Regions from separate parts of the Alteromonas sp. PRIM-21 genome, predicted to be linked through region 1. Evidence: predicted binding sites of a transcription regulator. Region 1 holds the regulator's gene; the other holds the start of a gene.
The links. Region 1 encodes FliA, which starts transcription of late flagellar genes. Its sites were predicted from a motif close to CTAAAGNTNNNNNNNNNNNNGCCGATA; they were not measured.
Positions count from the first base shown of each region.

Region 2: the regulator FliA is predicted to act here: its motif matches at 3,587-3,613, upstream of IW644_RS07580 (VC2046/SO_2500 family protein).

Region 1 covers NZ_JADOEK010000001.1:122,176-128,490, forward strand. The annotation lists gene flhA (flagellar biosynthesis protein FlhA) at 1-1,709, shown strand, start outside; gene flhF (flagellar biosynthesis protein FlhF) at 1,739-3,148, shown strand; gene IW644_RS00480 (MinD/ParA family protein) at 3,154-4,020, shown strand; gene IW644_RS00485 (RNA polymerase sigma factor FliA) at 4,017-4,748, shown strand; gene cheY (chemotaxis response regulator CheY) at 4,785-5,168, shown strand; gene IW644_RS00495 (protein phosphatase CheZ) at 5,203-5,958, shown strand; gene IW644_RS00500 (chemotaxis protein CheA) at 5,971-6,315, shown strand, end outside.
Region 2 covers NZ_JADOEK010000003.1:215,926-222,240, reverse strand. The annotation lists gene IW644_RS07595 (TIGR03915 family putative DNA repair protein) at 1-320, opposite strand, end outside; gene IW644_RS07590 (putative DNA modification/repair radical SAM protein) at 371-1,612, opposite strand; gene IW644_RS07585 (response regulator) at 1,884-3,524, opposite strand; gene IW644_RS07580 (VC2046/SO_2500 family protein) at 3,646-4,218, shown strand; gene trhO (oxygen-dependent tRNA uridine(34) hydroxylase TrhO) at 4,297-5,292, shown strand; gene IW644_RS07570 (EF-hand domain-containing protein) at 5,351-5,593, shown strand; gene IW644_RS07565 (hypothetical protein) at 5,964-6,315, opposite strand, start outside.

The DNA.
Region 1 (6,315 bases):
CTATCCTTCTTATTATTAACTTCAAGGTAGTAACCGCAGGTGCAGGACGTATTTCAGAAGTAAGTGCTCGCTTTACCTTGGATGCTATGCCAGGTAAGCAAATGGCAATTGACGCTGATTTGAACGCAGGCTATATCGATCAAGACCAAGCGCGTCAGCGTCGTGAAGAAATAACCGCAGAGGCAGACTTTTACGGGTCGATGGACGGTGCATCGAAGTTTGTAAAAGGAGATGCGGTTGCCGGTCTTTTTATCATGCTTATCAATATCGTTGGCGGATTGTTTATAGGCATGATTCAGCACGATCTTTCATTTGGAAATGCCATAGAGATCTACACTATCTTGACCATTGGTGATGGTTTGGTGGCGCAGATACCTTCATTGCTACTTTCGGTAGCAACGGCGATTATCGTTACTCGTGAAAACGAAACCCAAGAAATGGGTAAAGAAATCCGTGGCCAGCTAGGCAATAATCAAGCGCTTTATATTGCATCAGGCGTGCTTTTCGTCATGGGTATCATCCCGGGTATGCCTCATATCGCATTCTTGGGTTTTTCATTTTTGATTGCAGGGTTTGCATATTGGCAGACAGTTCAAGCTAAGAAGAAAGCGGCAGAACCTCAATTACCAGAGAACATTGCAAAAGACGAAACTGTTGCACCTGAAGTTAAAGAGCTGGGATGGGACGATGTTCAGCAGGTGGATACCATTGGTTTAGAAGTGGGCTATCGCTTAATTCCTCTTGTTGATAAATCTCAAGGTGGCGAGTTGTTAACGCGAATTAAAGGCGTGCGTAAAAAACTTTCCCAAGAACTTGGCTTCCTTATTCCACCCGTTCATATACGCGACAACTTAGACTTAGAGCCTAACACTTACACCATCGCTATGCTCGGCGTCACTATTGGCGATTCCGTTATAAGTCACGACGAAGAACTTGCCATTAACCCCGGACAAGTGTTCGGAAAATTAGAAGGGCGCGCTACTAAAGACCCTGCTTTCGGGTTAGATGCGGTGTGGATTAAGCCTAATAAGCGCGAGCACGCGCAAACTCTTGGATACACGGTTGTTGATGCCGCCACTGTTGTTGCGACTCATCTTAGTCAGTTACTTTCCAATAACGCCTATCAGTTACTTGGGCATGAAGAAGCGCAGCAGCTTTTAGATATGCTGGCCAAACAGCACCCTAAATTAGTTGAAGGTTTAGTGCCCGATATTCTGCCGCTTAGTACAGTTGTGAAAGTGCTGCAAACCTTGCTATTTGAAGGTGTGCCTATTCGCGATATGCGCACCATTGTTCAGACTCTTAGTGAATACGGTACACGAAGCCAAGACCCAGATGTACTGGTGTCTGCGGTGCGTATAGCACTCAAGCGTCTAATCGTTCAAGAAATTACCCAAGGGGCGAAAGAGATACCTGTCATAACCTTGGCGCCAGAGTTGGAACAGATGTTGCACCAGTCCCTTCAAGCAGGTGGCGAAGACGGTGCTGGTATCGAACCAGGTCTGGCAGACAAGCTGCAAAAATCATTGCAGCAAGCCAGTCAGCAGCAAGAGTTAGAAGGAGAACCTGCAGTACTCCTTACCTCAGGCATGCTACGACCGGTTCTGTCTCGCTTCTTAAAGTATTCTGTTGTTGGGCTGCATGTTCTTTCATACCAAGAAGTGCCTGACGACAAACAAATAAAAATAGTCAGTTCGGTCGGTCAATAATCTGACACTGGGTGATTGGAGAGGTTGCAATGAAAATTAGACGTTTCTTCGGCAAAGATATGCGTGAGGCGCTAAGCCAAGTTAAAGCTGAGTTGGGCAGTGATGCTGTGATCATGTCAAATCGCAAAGTCGCTGACGGCATCGAGCTTGTAGCAGCCTACGACAAAGAGCCTGAAGCTAAGCTTTTCACGCCTAAGGCAGCACCACAAGCCGCGGCAAAAACACCTGGCCAAAAGGCAGTGCCTAGCTTAAGTGAAATTATTGGTGATGACGGTCCTGACAGCTTAAAAGCGCTGTTGGAAAAGCAGCATGGTGGAAACCCAGTTGCAAGCAGTTCTGCACAACCAACACAGCCAATGTCAGCGAACGCTAAGCACGCTAACGAAATTGCCTCTCACTTAGATTTTTCAGAAGCGTTTATCGACGACCTTGGAACACAATCGCCAGGTCGAGATGTTGTCGAGCAAGAGACTTTTCCTGAGCACCAGGCGTCAAGTATGGGTGAAACACCTGTATCCCAGTCAGCTGAACTAGCTCAAATCAAAGAAGAGTTAGCTTCACTTCGCGACGTATTGCAGTATCAAGTTGCTGACTTAATGGAAGCGAAGAACAAGCGTCAAAAACCTGTTCATCAATATCTGGTCACGCGATTAACCGATATGGGGTTGAGTAGTGCACTAGCAACACAGCTTATTAGCTACACACCGGCTCATTACAATGAACGTGACGCATGGGTATATCTTCTTAACCTATTGGCTAATCGCATAAATGTTACCGGAAACGATATACTTAGCTCACAAGGTGCCGTTGCATTAGTTGGGCCTACTGGTACAGGTAAAACAACTACGGTTGCAAAGTTGGCCGCCCGCTACGCGCAGAAATATGGTGCAGAATCGGTGGCTATGATTACTATCGATACGTATAGAATTGCAGCCTATGAGCAACTAGCGACATACGGAAAAATTATTGGCTGTACTGTGCGAAAAGCGCAAACTAGTGAAGAACTTGCAGATTTATTGTTCCAACTTCGTCATAAGCGACTAGTATTGATTGATACAGCAGGTTTTAGTCAGCGTGATAGTCGATTAATTAAGCAGATTAAGCAGTTCGACAATGGCCAAATGCCAAAAGTTAAAAAATATTTGGTAGCGCAAGCCAATACGCAATATCCGGCTTTGCAGAGAATCATTCAAGCGTATGACGATATTGAACTAAGTGGCTGTATTTTCACAAAGTTAGATGAGTGCTACTCTTTAGGAGAGGTACTTAGTGCAGCGGTTGAATACCAACTACCGGTTAGTTATGTCACCGATGGTCAAAAAGTGCCTGAAGACATTAAGATTGCAGAAGCGAAATCTTTGGTTTCCGCTGCTGCAAAGCTTTATAAAAAGTACGGTTTGAATCATACTAGTGGTAACAACGCAATTAAAACAGCATAAGCAGTATGATTGACGATCAAGCGAGTAGCTTAAGAAAAATGAAGCAATCACGGTTAATCAAAGTAATCGCCGTCACTGGTGGTAAAGGTGGCGTAGGTAAAACAAACATTACACTTAACACTGCTATCGCCATGGCGAAGCAGGGCAAGCGTGTAATGGTTCTTGACGCGGACCTAGGTCTTGCAAACGTAGATGTGATGCTAGGCCTGCGAGTTGAGAAAAACCTATCTCACGTACTCTCTGGCGAGTGCACGTTGGACGAGGTTTTAGTAACCGGCCCCCACGGTATTAAGATTGCTCCCGCCACATCTGGTACGCAGTCAATGGCGGAACTCTCACCCACACAGCACGCTGGCCTAATAAGAGCGTTTAGCGAGCTGCGTTCTCAAATAGACGTACTAATAGTCGACACCGCTGCTGGCATTTCAGATATGGTACTAAGCTTTTCTAAAGCCTCCCAAGATATCATGGTGGTGGTTTGCGATGAGCCAACATCACTAACTGATGCGTATGCGCTGATAAAAATCCTTAACCGTGAGCACGGTGTTTTTCGCTTCAAAGTTGTAGCCAATATGGTTCGCGATGTGCGAGAAGGTCAGGAATTATTTAGCAAATTAAGCAAAGTGACAGGGCGTTTTCTTGATGTTGCACTAGAATTAGTGGCGACGGTGCCATTTGACGAAAATATTCGCAAAGCAGTGCGTAAGCAAACAGCTATTGTTGATGCTTTTCCAGGCTCTCCTGCAGCCGTAGCGATAACTAAGCTAGCAAACAGGGCGCTTACTTGGCCTATTCCAGCGCAGCCTGGTGGCCACTTAGAATTTTTCATTGAACAATTAGTTGCAGAAAAAGCCGTAGGAAGTCAACGTTGAACAGCAAGGCAGCCGCTTATCAACAGCAAACAGATAAATCGCAGTTAGTCGAAAGACATGCGCCTCTGGTTAAGCGTATTGCGCACCATTTGATGGCGCGCCTGCCTGCGAGTGTACTTGTTGATGACCTTATCCAATCAGGCATGATTGGTTTGTTAGAGGCCGCTCGAAACTTTGATGGGTCGAAAGGCGCAAGCTTCGAAACCTTCGCAGGTATCCGCATTCGCGGTGCCATGCTGGACGAAATACGCAAAGGTGATTGGACGCCACGTTCTGTTCACCGAAATGGTCGCGCGATAACAGAAGCGATATCTCAGGTAGAGAGTGAAACTGGGCGCGACGCACGAGATTCCGATATTGCTGACAAGCTTAATGTGAGCTTGCAGGATTATCACCAGATGCTCAATGAAGTAAATGCCGGGAAGTTGGTGGGCATTGAAGATTTAGGTGTGTCGGAAGATGTGATCACTACCGAGCAAAGTCGAGGCAGTGATGCACCGTTAGAAGATTTAATGCAGGGCGCATTTCAAAAAGCGCTGGCCCATGCAATAACGACATTACCCGAGCGAGAAGCGATTGTTCTTTCACTTTACTATGATGAAGAACTAAACTTAAGAGAAATAGGCGAGGTTCTCGACGTAAGTGAGTCGAGAGTCAGTCAAATTCATAGTCAAGCCATGTTAAAACTCAAATCACGAATGAAGTCGTGGCAAGCTGACGAAGAATAGAAATTAAAAACAATTAACCCCTCAGTGGAGGCTATTTTGGACAAAAGCATGAAAATTCTCGTGGTCGATGACTTTTCAACCATGAGACGAATCATCAAAAACCTGCTTAAAGATTTGGGTTTTGCCAATATCCAGGAAGCGGATGACGGAAGCACCGCATTACCTATGTTACAACAAGGCGATTTCGACTTTGTTGTTACTGATTGGAACATGCCTGGTATGCAGGGTATAGATCTGCTCCGAGCGATTAGAGCCGATGACAAACTTAAGCATCTGCCAGTACTTATGGTGACCGCTGAAGCGAAGAAGGAACAGATCGTTGCCGCCGCCCAAGCGGGTGTGAATGGTTACGTTGTTAAACCTTTTACCGCGGCAACGCTTAAAGAAAAATTAGATAAAATATTCGAACGTTTAGGTTGATCCAGACGCTCACCAGATAAATGAGGTTTACTGGATGTCAACGAATGTAAACGTTCCAATATCGTTAGAAGAAGCAAAGCAGCTTGTCACTTTTCTTGAAGAAGGTGACAAGGCTTCAGCTAATGCACTACTTGAAGCCGTCTCAATGAAAGAAAACGTTGAGCTATTCGCTGAAGTAGGCAAGTTGACGCGTCAACTCCACGACGCATTAAACAACTTTCAAATAGACGACCGCATCAAAAATTTAGCTACAGACGATATCCCTGATGCTCAGTCCCGCCTTACCTACGTAATTGAAGAAACCGAAAAAGCTGCTAATACTACTATGGATGCCGTAGAGGCGAGCATGCCCATCGCTGAACTTCTCGCGGAGCGAATCGAAAAGGTTATGCCAGAGTGGAAAAAGCTGATGAACCGCCAAATCGAGTTGGGTGAGTTTAAGGTTTTATGTGCAGACTTAGACGAATTGTTGGAAGACGGTTCGAATCAGTCGGCTAAACTTACACAGTTACTTACTGAAGTTTTGATGGCACAAGGTTATCAAGACTTGACTGGACAGGTTATTCGTCGCGTTATCGACTTGGTTAAAGAAGTCGAAGATAGTCTTGTAAATATGCTTACTATGTTTGGCGAACGGGACGGTGCAGAACAAACTAAACCTTCCAGCGTTAAGGCCGATAAGGTTGATGGTGTAGAGGCAGAAGGCCCAATTATTGATGCTGACAAACGAGACGACGTCGTTTCAGGTCAAGATGATGTAGATGATCTTCTGTCTAGCTTAGGTTTTTAGGGGAGCGGGTGCATGTCGTTTGATGTTGACGAGGAAATATTACAGGACTTTCTGGTTGAGGCTGGAGAGATACTTGAACAATTACAAGAACAGCTCGTTGATCTTGAGAACAATCCTGAAGACGCGGACTTGCTTAACGCAATTTTTCGCGGCTATCACACAGTAAAAGGGGGAGCGGGCTTCCTTTCTCTTACTGAGTTAGTTGAAATTTGTCACGGTGCTGAAAACGTCTTTGACGTTATGCGCAATGGCCAACGAACGCTAACGCCTGAGTTAATGGATATCATTTTGCAAGCCACTGATGTGGTAGTTGAAATGTTTGAGCGAGTAAAAGCACAAGAGCCGCTAGAGCCGGCA
Region 2 (6,315 bases), on a different contig from region 1:
TCATCAGTTTTCATTTGTATGAGTTGCTTATTTTCATAAACGACACGCCATAACACTCGGTAACAAAGCGCAAATCGTTTATCATCGTTATGGCATAGGGCATACTTTAAAAGCATCAGTGTGGGTTTAGGAATACTAAGCTTGCTTCGCGGCCTTTTACTTTCGCATTGCTCATCATCACTACCGAACAGATCGTTTTGTACAGAATGAGCGCTCTGCCAAATAATATGTTCAGGGGGAATGCGCTCAGCAATGCATTCTCGCGAAGCTTCTCGCCATTCATCAAAGCCAGGTATTGAAGTAATGGTAATGGTCTTCATATAAAGCTACCTTTTAGACTACGGTTGGCTTAGCTGCATTAACAACACACTCAAGCGCTAAACAACTCAAACTGTTTAGGCTGTTTAAACTGAAGCTCGAAATTATTACTGTCGAGTAAATGGATATCAGGGAAGTAATCTCCAACGCTGATAAAAGGCTTCAATTTTTTAAGAGGTAGCCGCATTTTAGTAAGGTCAATCCAGTTGAGCTTTGTATTACGCCTTATAGATAAAATCTTTTGTACCGTTCGCGCACCAAGACCGGGAACGCGTAGCAGCATTTGTTTGTCAGCTTTGTTCAAATCAATGGGAAATAGATGACGGTTACGTAATGCCCATGAAAGTTTCGGGTCGTAGTCCATATCTAACATGTCGTCTTGCAAGATTTCATCTAGGCCAAAACCGTAAAAGCGTAAAAGCCAATCTGCTTGATACAAGCGGTGCTCTCGTATCAATGGCGCCGGTTTTAGCGGTAAAACTTCCGAAGCATCAGGGATAGGGGAAAATGCTGAGTAATACACACGCCGAAGCTTCTGATCGCTGTAGAGCTTAACGCTTGTGCCTAAAATGGTTTTATCGTTTGACCCATCGGCTCCTATAATCATTTGCGTAGACTGCCCCCCAGGTGCGAACCGTGGAGGGCGTTTGCCCGAATATGTTTTGTCTACTTTATGCTCTGCGATTTTTTCTTTTAACGTATTCATCGAACCGTGAATATCGCCAAGATCTTTTTCTGGGGCATACTTGTTTAGCGAAGACTGTGTAGGCATTTCCACATTAATACTAAGTCTGTCAGCGTAGAGACCTGCTTCTGCTTGTAGTTCTGGCGACGCATTCGGGATAGTTTTAAGGTGAATATATCCTTTAAACCCGTGATCAAGACGTAGCGATTTTGCAATACGTACCATGCTTTCCATAGTGATATCGGGCGAACCCACAATTCCAGAACTTAAAAACAAACCCTCAATGTAATTGCGCTTATAAAAATTTAGGGTTAAATCTACCGTTTCTTTAACTGTAAAACGCGCCCGTTGAACATTGCTTGAAACCCTATTAATGCAATAATGGCAATCATAAATACAGTAGTTTGTCATAAGGATCTTAAGCAGCGAAACACACCTTCCATCTGGTGTGAAGCTATGGCATATCCCCGAGCCACCGGTAAGCGAACCTATACCGGTCTTTTCGGTTTTTCCAGCTTGTCGTTTACCTGCTGAACCACTTGCGCAAGACGCGTCGTACTTGGCCGCATCGGAAAGAATCTCAAGTTTTTGTATCAGTCTGTCATGCATCGCCGATGTTTACTTCCTTTAACCAATCACAGTTAAACAGCCTAGTGTTTTTAACCAAAGTATCGATATGAGCGTTTTTTTGGCATAAGCTGCATGGTATTGCGTTATAGCATGTATATTTATACAGTACAATTGGTTACGGCAGTAGAGGGGAAAGATTTAATGTTAGCCAACGCGGCTTACAACACAGATGTATAGGCTAATAGCAATGATTAACCAGCGATAGAAAAAGGTAGGGTTGCTTTAAAAAGAACTAATATGTCACTGGGTATCAAAAGCCAATATATTTAGAAAGTTCATCTCGAATATTTTCGTACTTTTCTTTGTATGGCGCCTTAAGCGTCATATCATCAATCAGCTTAAACAAACGCTTACATTCGTTTATTAACTTCATTTCCGCTTTATCTTCTTTTATGGCTATTTGAAGAAGGCATTGAAGCAGGTTAAGTGCAACACCTGTATTAACAGGTGCAAAACCTTGAGCAAGGGCAAACGACGCTTTAGCGCGTTCAAAGTCTTGTTGCTGGTAATGTTGGATGCCCTCACGGTTAAATTGCTGATAACTTGCGAGGCTTTTTTGTGCGTTTTGCGCTTGTGTCTTTAACATGTAAGAACTGTTTTGGTCGAGTTCTTCACCCCTCGATGAAAGTAGAGAACTTAACTGCAGCGCGTCGTCGAACTCTCCTAGTTTGTACATAACGTTAATACTATCTGGAATGAACGCTGTAGGTACTTCTGCGTATTTATCATCAAGCTGTATTTGAGATGTATTGAGATGACGCTTTGCGTCTATGAGTTTACCATCAATCGCGCTTATCCTTGCATTTACAATATTGCCAAAAATTTCTACGTCAAACTCCCTGTCAATTTTATATAGGTGCTCATCAAACTTACCCCGCTGTAATGTGAGTAGGGCTTCTTGCTGATACTTATTGCGCTGGCTTTTGTCATCAGCAGATTCAGCGACATCAAGTAAACTACGTATCATTGTGCACCAATGTAAACTTGCTTTATGTACAGTGCGTTTTGATAGGTTCCAAATTGCTTGGCTAGAGTTGGCTGCTAGTACTAAATCGTCATTTTCCCGGCCAATTTCACAAGCCTTATAATGACGAGGTAATGAAAACGGGGAAAGCTTGATAGCTTCCCTAATTGCATCTAGGGCTTTTTCACCTGCGTCCAAGGCGTGATGCGCTTGCGCAAGAATATCATGAGCATCTGCATTGAAACGGTTGCGTTTTAACGTTTTCTTGGCAATGGATATCGCTTTTTCATATTCATTCAACAGCAAATAGGTTCTACCAATTGCTATTTGTGCCCATAGCACAGGCCTACCTTCAATATATTCTTTTAGTACATCTAGAGCTTTTTGGGGTTGAGAAATACGCCAATAGAGTTCAACTAGCAGTTGTTCGCAGTGTCCTTTGTAGTGGCGAGGGTTTTCTAAAAGTGTCTCAATATGATCTATGGCACTGTTGTATTCACCTTGCTCTATAAGGTTGAACGCTTGTTGAAGAAATTGTCGTTTTTGCCACGCACGAACGATGCGAGATTTTAACTGTACTTGTGAAAAGGGTTTAATTAGAAAATCGTCTGGGCGACGTTCAATACTGCCAAGCACAACCGGTCGAGCACTATCTGCACTGATAAGAATAAATACTGAGGTTGGGTTGATAAGCCTTCGCGTGCGCAACTCTTCTATAAGTTCATAGCCATTTTTGGTATCAGCACCCAAGTGTAAGTCGCAAATTACAATATCAAATTTGTGCTTTTTACACAGCGATACCGCTTGTTCAGCAGAAGATTTAGTGACGACATCAGACGCCCCCATTGAATGCATTAGCCCTTTCAAAAGAAGAAGGAAAGGACGTTGGTCCTCAACAATCAGTACTTGTTTGTTGCTAAATTGCATTTCGAATCCGTGAATAAACACACTATCAGTTAGTAGAAGTATATCTAACTTTAGGAAATAAGCTTAAGAAAAACATTATCTTGCCGACAACATACGTATACAACAACCGCATTGTGTACGTATGTCGCCAGATTTATCCTCAGCAAATGAACAAACAACACTAGACCCCAGTATTTACTGGGAGCGAAGTGGTGTACTTGCTCGCGCGTCGTCGCAGGGGGCCTTGTTCTCGTTATACCTTGCAATGCAGCAACATAGCGTAGCTGAACCGTTTGAAATTGAAGCGGCAACGTCAGACGCTGACACCGCCAATAGTATAGAGGCGCAACTTGCAGCGTTAAACCACTACAAGCGCCCCTCATTATCCGTTAGTGAAAATGAGTGGACAGACATGCATGTGCACTCAAATTTACTCGCTACTGACTATGAAAGTGCACGCCTTTTTCTTAGCATGAAGCCTGCGCCGTTAGCTCAAACCGATGACGCGAAGCGCATCCCGGATGACGTTGTAGACAACTGCAGTCTAGCTACGCAGAAACGACTGAAAAAGCAATATGACAACGCCATAAAAGAAGATAATACGTTACTTTACGATGTTATATCTTCGCAAGGCGACGCCGATGACGGGAAATATGGGAAAGATAAGCACCAAGCTACAACGCCAGACTTTTCTTCATTTGAAAATATCGCCTAGTTTTTAACGCGCAGTTTTGTTATATTCCGCGCCGCATTTTTGCACTGGTCTTACGCTCCAATCAGCAAAGGTTAAAATATGTCTAAATATATTGTATGCGCAATGTATAAATTTGTTGCGCTTGAAAACTTTAAAGAAATCCGCCAGCCGCTTCTAGAAACTATGGAAGCAAATGGTATAAAAGGTACGCTTCTACTTGCTCACGAAGGCATTAACGGTACAGTTTCAGGTACCCGTGAAGGTATCGACGCATTGCTCGCTTATCTGAATAGCGATGAACGTATCAATCCTATCTCCTACAAAGAATCACTTCACGACGAACAGCCGTTCTATCGCACTAAGGTGAAACTTAAAAAAGAAATCGTGACCATGGGCGTTGAAGGTATCGACCCTCGCCAAACTGTAGGCACTTACGTCAAGCCTAAAGACTGGAATGCGCTAATAAGCGACCCAGATGTAACCGTAATTGACACGCGAAACGGTTATGAAATAGAAATTGGCACTTTCAAAAACGCCATTGACCCTAAAACCGACACGTTTCGCGAATTCCCAGAATACGTAGAAAAAGAACTCGACCCGTCAAAAAACAAAAAAGTAGCCATGTTCTGTACTGGCGGCATTCGTTGTGAAAAGTCGACAGCGTATTTGAAAGAGCAGGGGTTTGAAGAGGTTTACCACTTAGAAGGCGGCATTTTACAGTATCTTGAAGATGTGCCGAAAGAAGAGTCTATGTGGGAAGGCGACTGCTTTGTATTCGATAATCGCGTTGCGGTAAACCACGACCTTGAAAAGAGTCATTACGAACAGTGTTACGCGTGTCGACTCCCTATTACTGAAGAAGATAAGCAAAGCGATAAGTATGAGCCTGGCGTAAGCTGCCCTCATTGTTACGGCACGCATACCGACGACCAAATTGCTCGCTTTAGAGAGCGCGAAAAGCAGGTTCAGCTAGCAAAAGAGCGTCAGCAGGAACACGTGGGTACTGAAGCGCGTTTGACCATGGAACAAAAGCGTAAGGAAAAAGCAGAAGCTCAACGTTTACGCGCACTTAAAGCAAAAGAAAATCAGGCGTAGACAGTCAGAAAGAAGGGCGTTACACTCGTGTTTATTGCAGTTGAAATAAGGAATGCGAGTGAGCACTCAACTTTCAGAATCTAAAATTGAAGAAATTAGAAAGGACTTCAGCTTTTTCGATCGTGATGGCAATGGCCAAATCGATTTACCTGAGTTCATCGAGCTTCTAACCGTAATTTCGCCAAAGACTAAAGCTAGCCACGTACAAGAAGGCTTTAAGCTTATCGATAGTAACGACGATGGTTACATCGACTTCGAAGAGTTTTTGGAGTGGTGGCAAGAAGGGTGGTGGGAGTACTAAGTTTACTTAGTAAGACCTATCGTTTTTTGGTGCTTTTCAATACGCTTTCCAAAGCGTGTTGGGAAACGTCTAGACCACGCTAAAAATACAAGTAAAACGAGTGCTTTTAAGCACTCGTTTTTTATTTGTGTGATCTGTTGATGGTAACTCAGTTTCGACTCGCGAGAGAATTACCTAAATTACGATTTCCTGTTTTAAATGATAGCAGTTCATACTTTGCGTTTGTCGAGACCATTGGTTGTATTCGAATAAAATTATCACACTAACAGTAAAGTAAAAAACCAACTCCATTATTAGTGCTTTTCGTTCCCTTAAACAATTATTCGGGCTGAGTAAGAGGGGGCGTTTACTCCCCCTTTGTTGGTTTTAGTTAGAAGGAGGTTACGGTGTTATAGTTCACCAGTCGTATTCCTTCAGTTTTAGGAAAAACTTCTTCTTGAAATGTATCAATTTCAGGATCGTCATATACGCTGAGCATGTAGTAAGCAAACTCATAGTTTGCGTTCAAATCGATACCATTAATGGAAGGCAGAGTGAAGACATTTTGTTCTTGTGTCGGGCCTGGCGCGTGCACAGTATGTAGCACATATGTGAAAGGCGATGTGCTTCGATCTAAGTAAGAGACTGTTGCTTCCAGCGTATTCGGTTTTACGTCGCTGGTAACACTATAAGCTATTTCGCTATCTTCAAATACCATCTCCGGTGAACTTTGCACCGAAAGA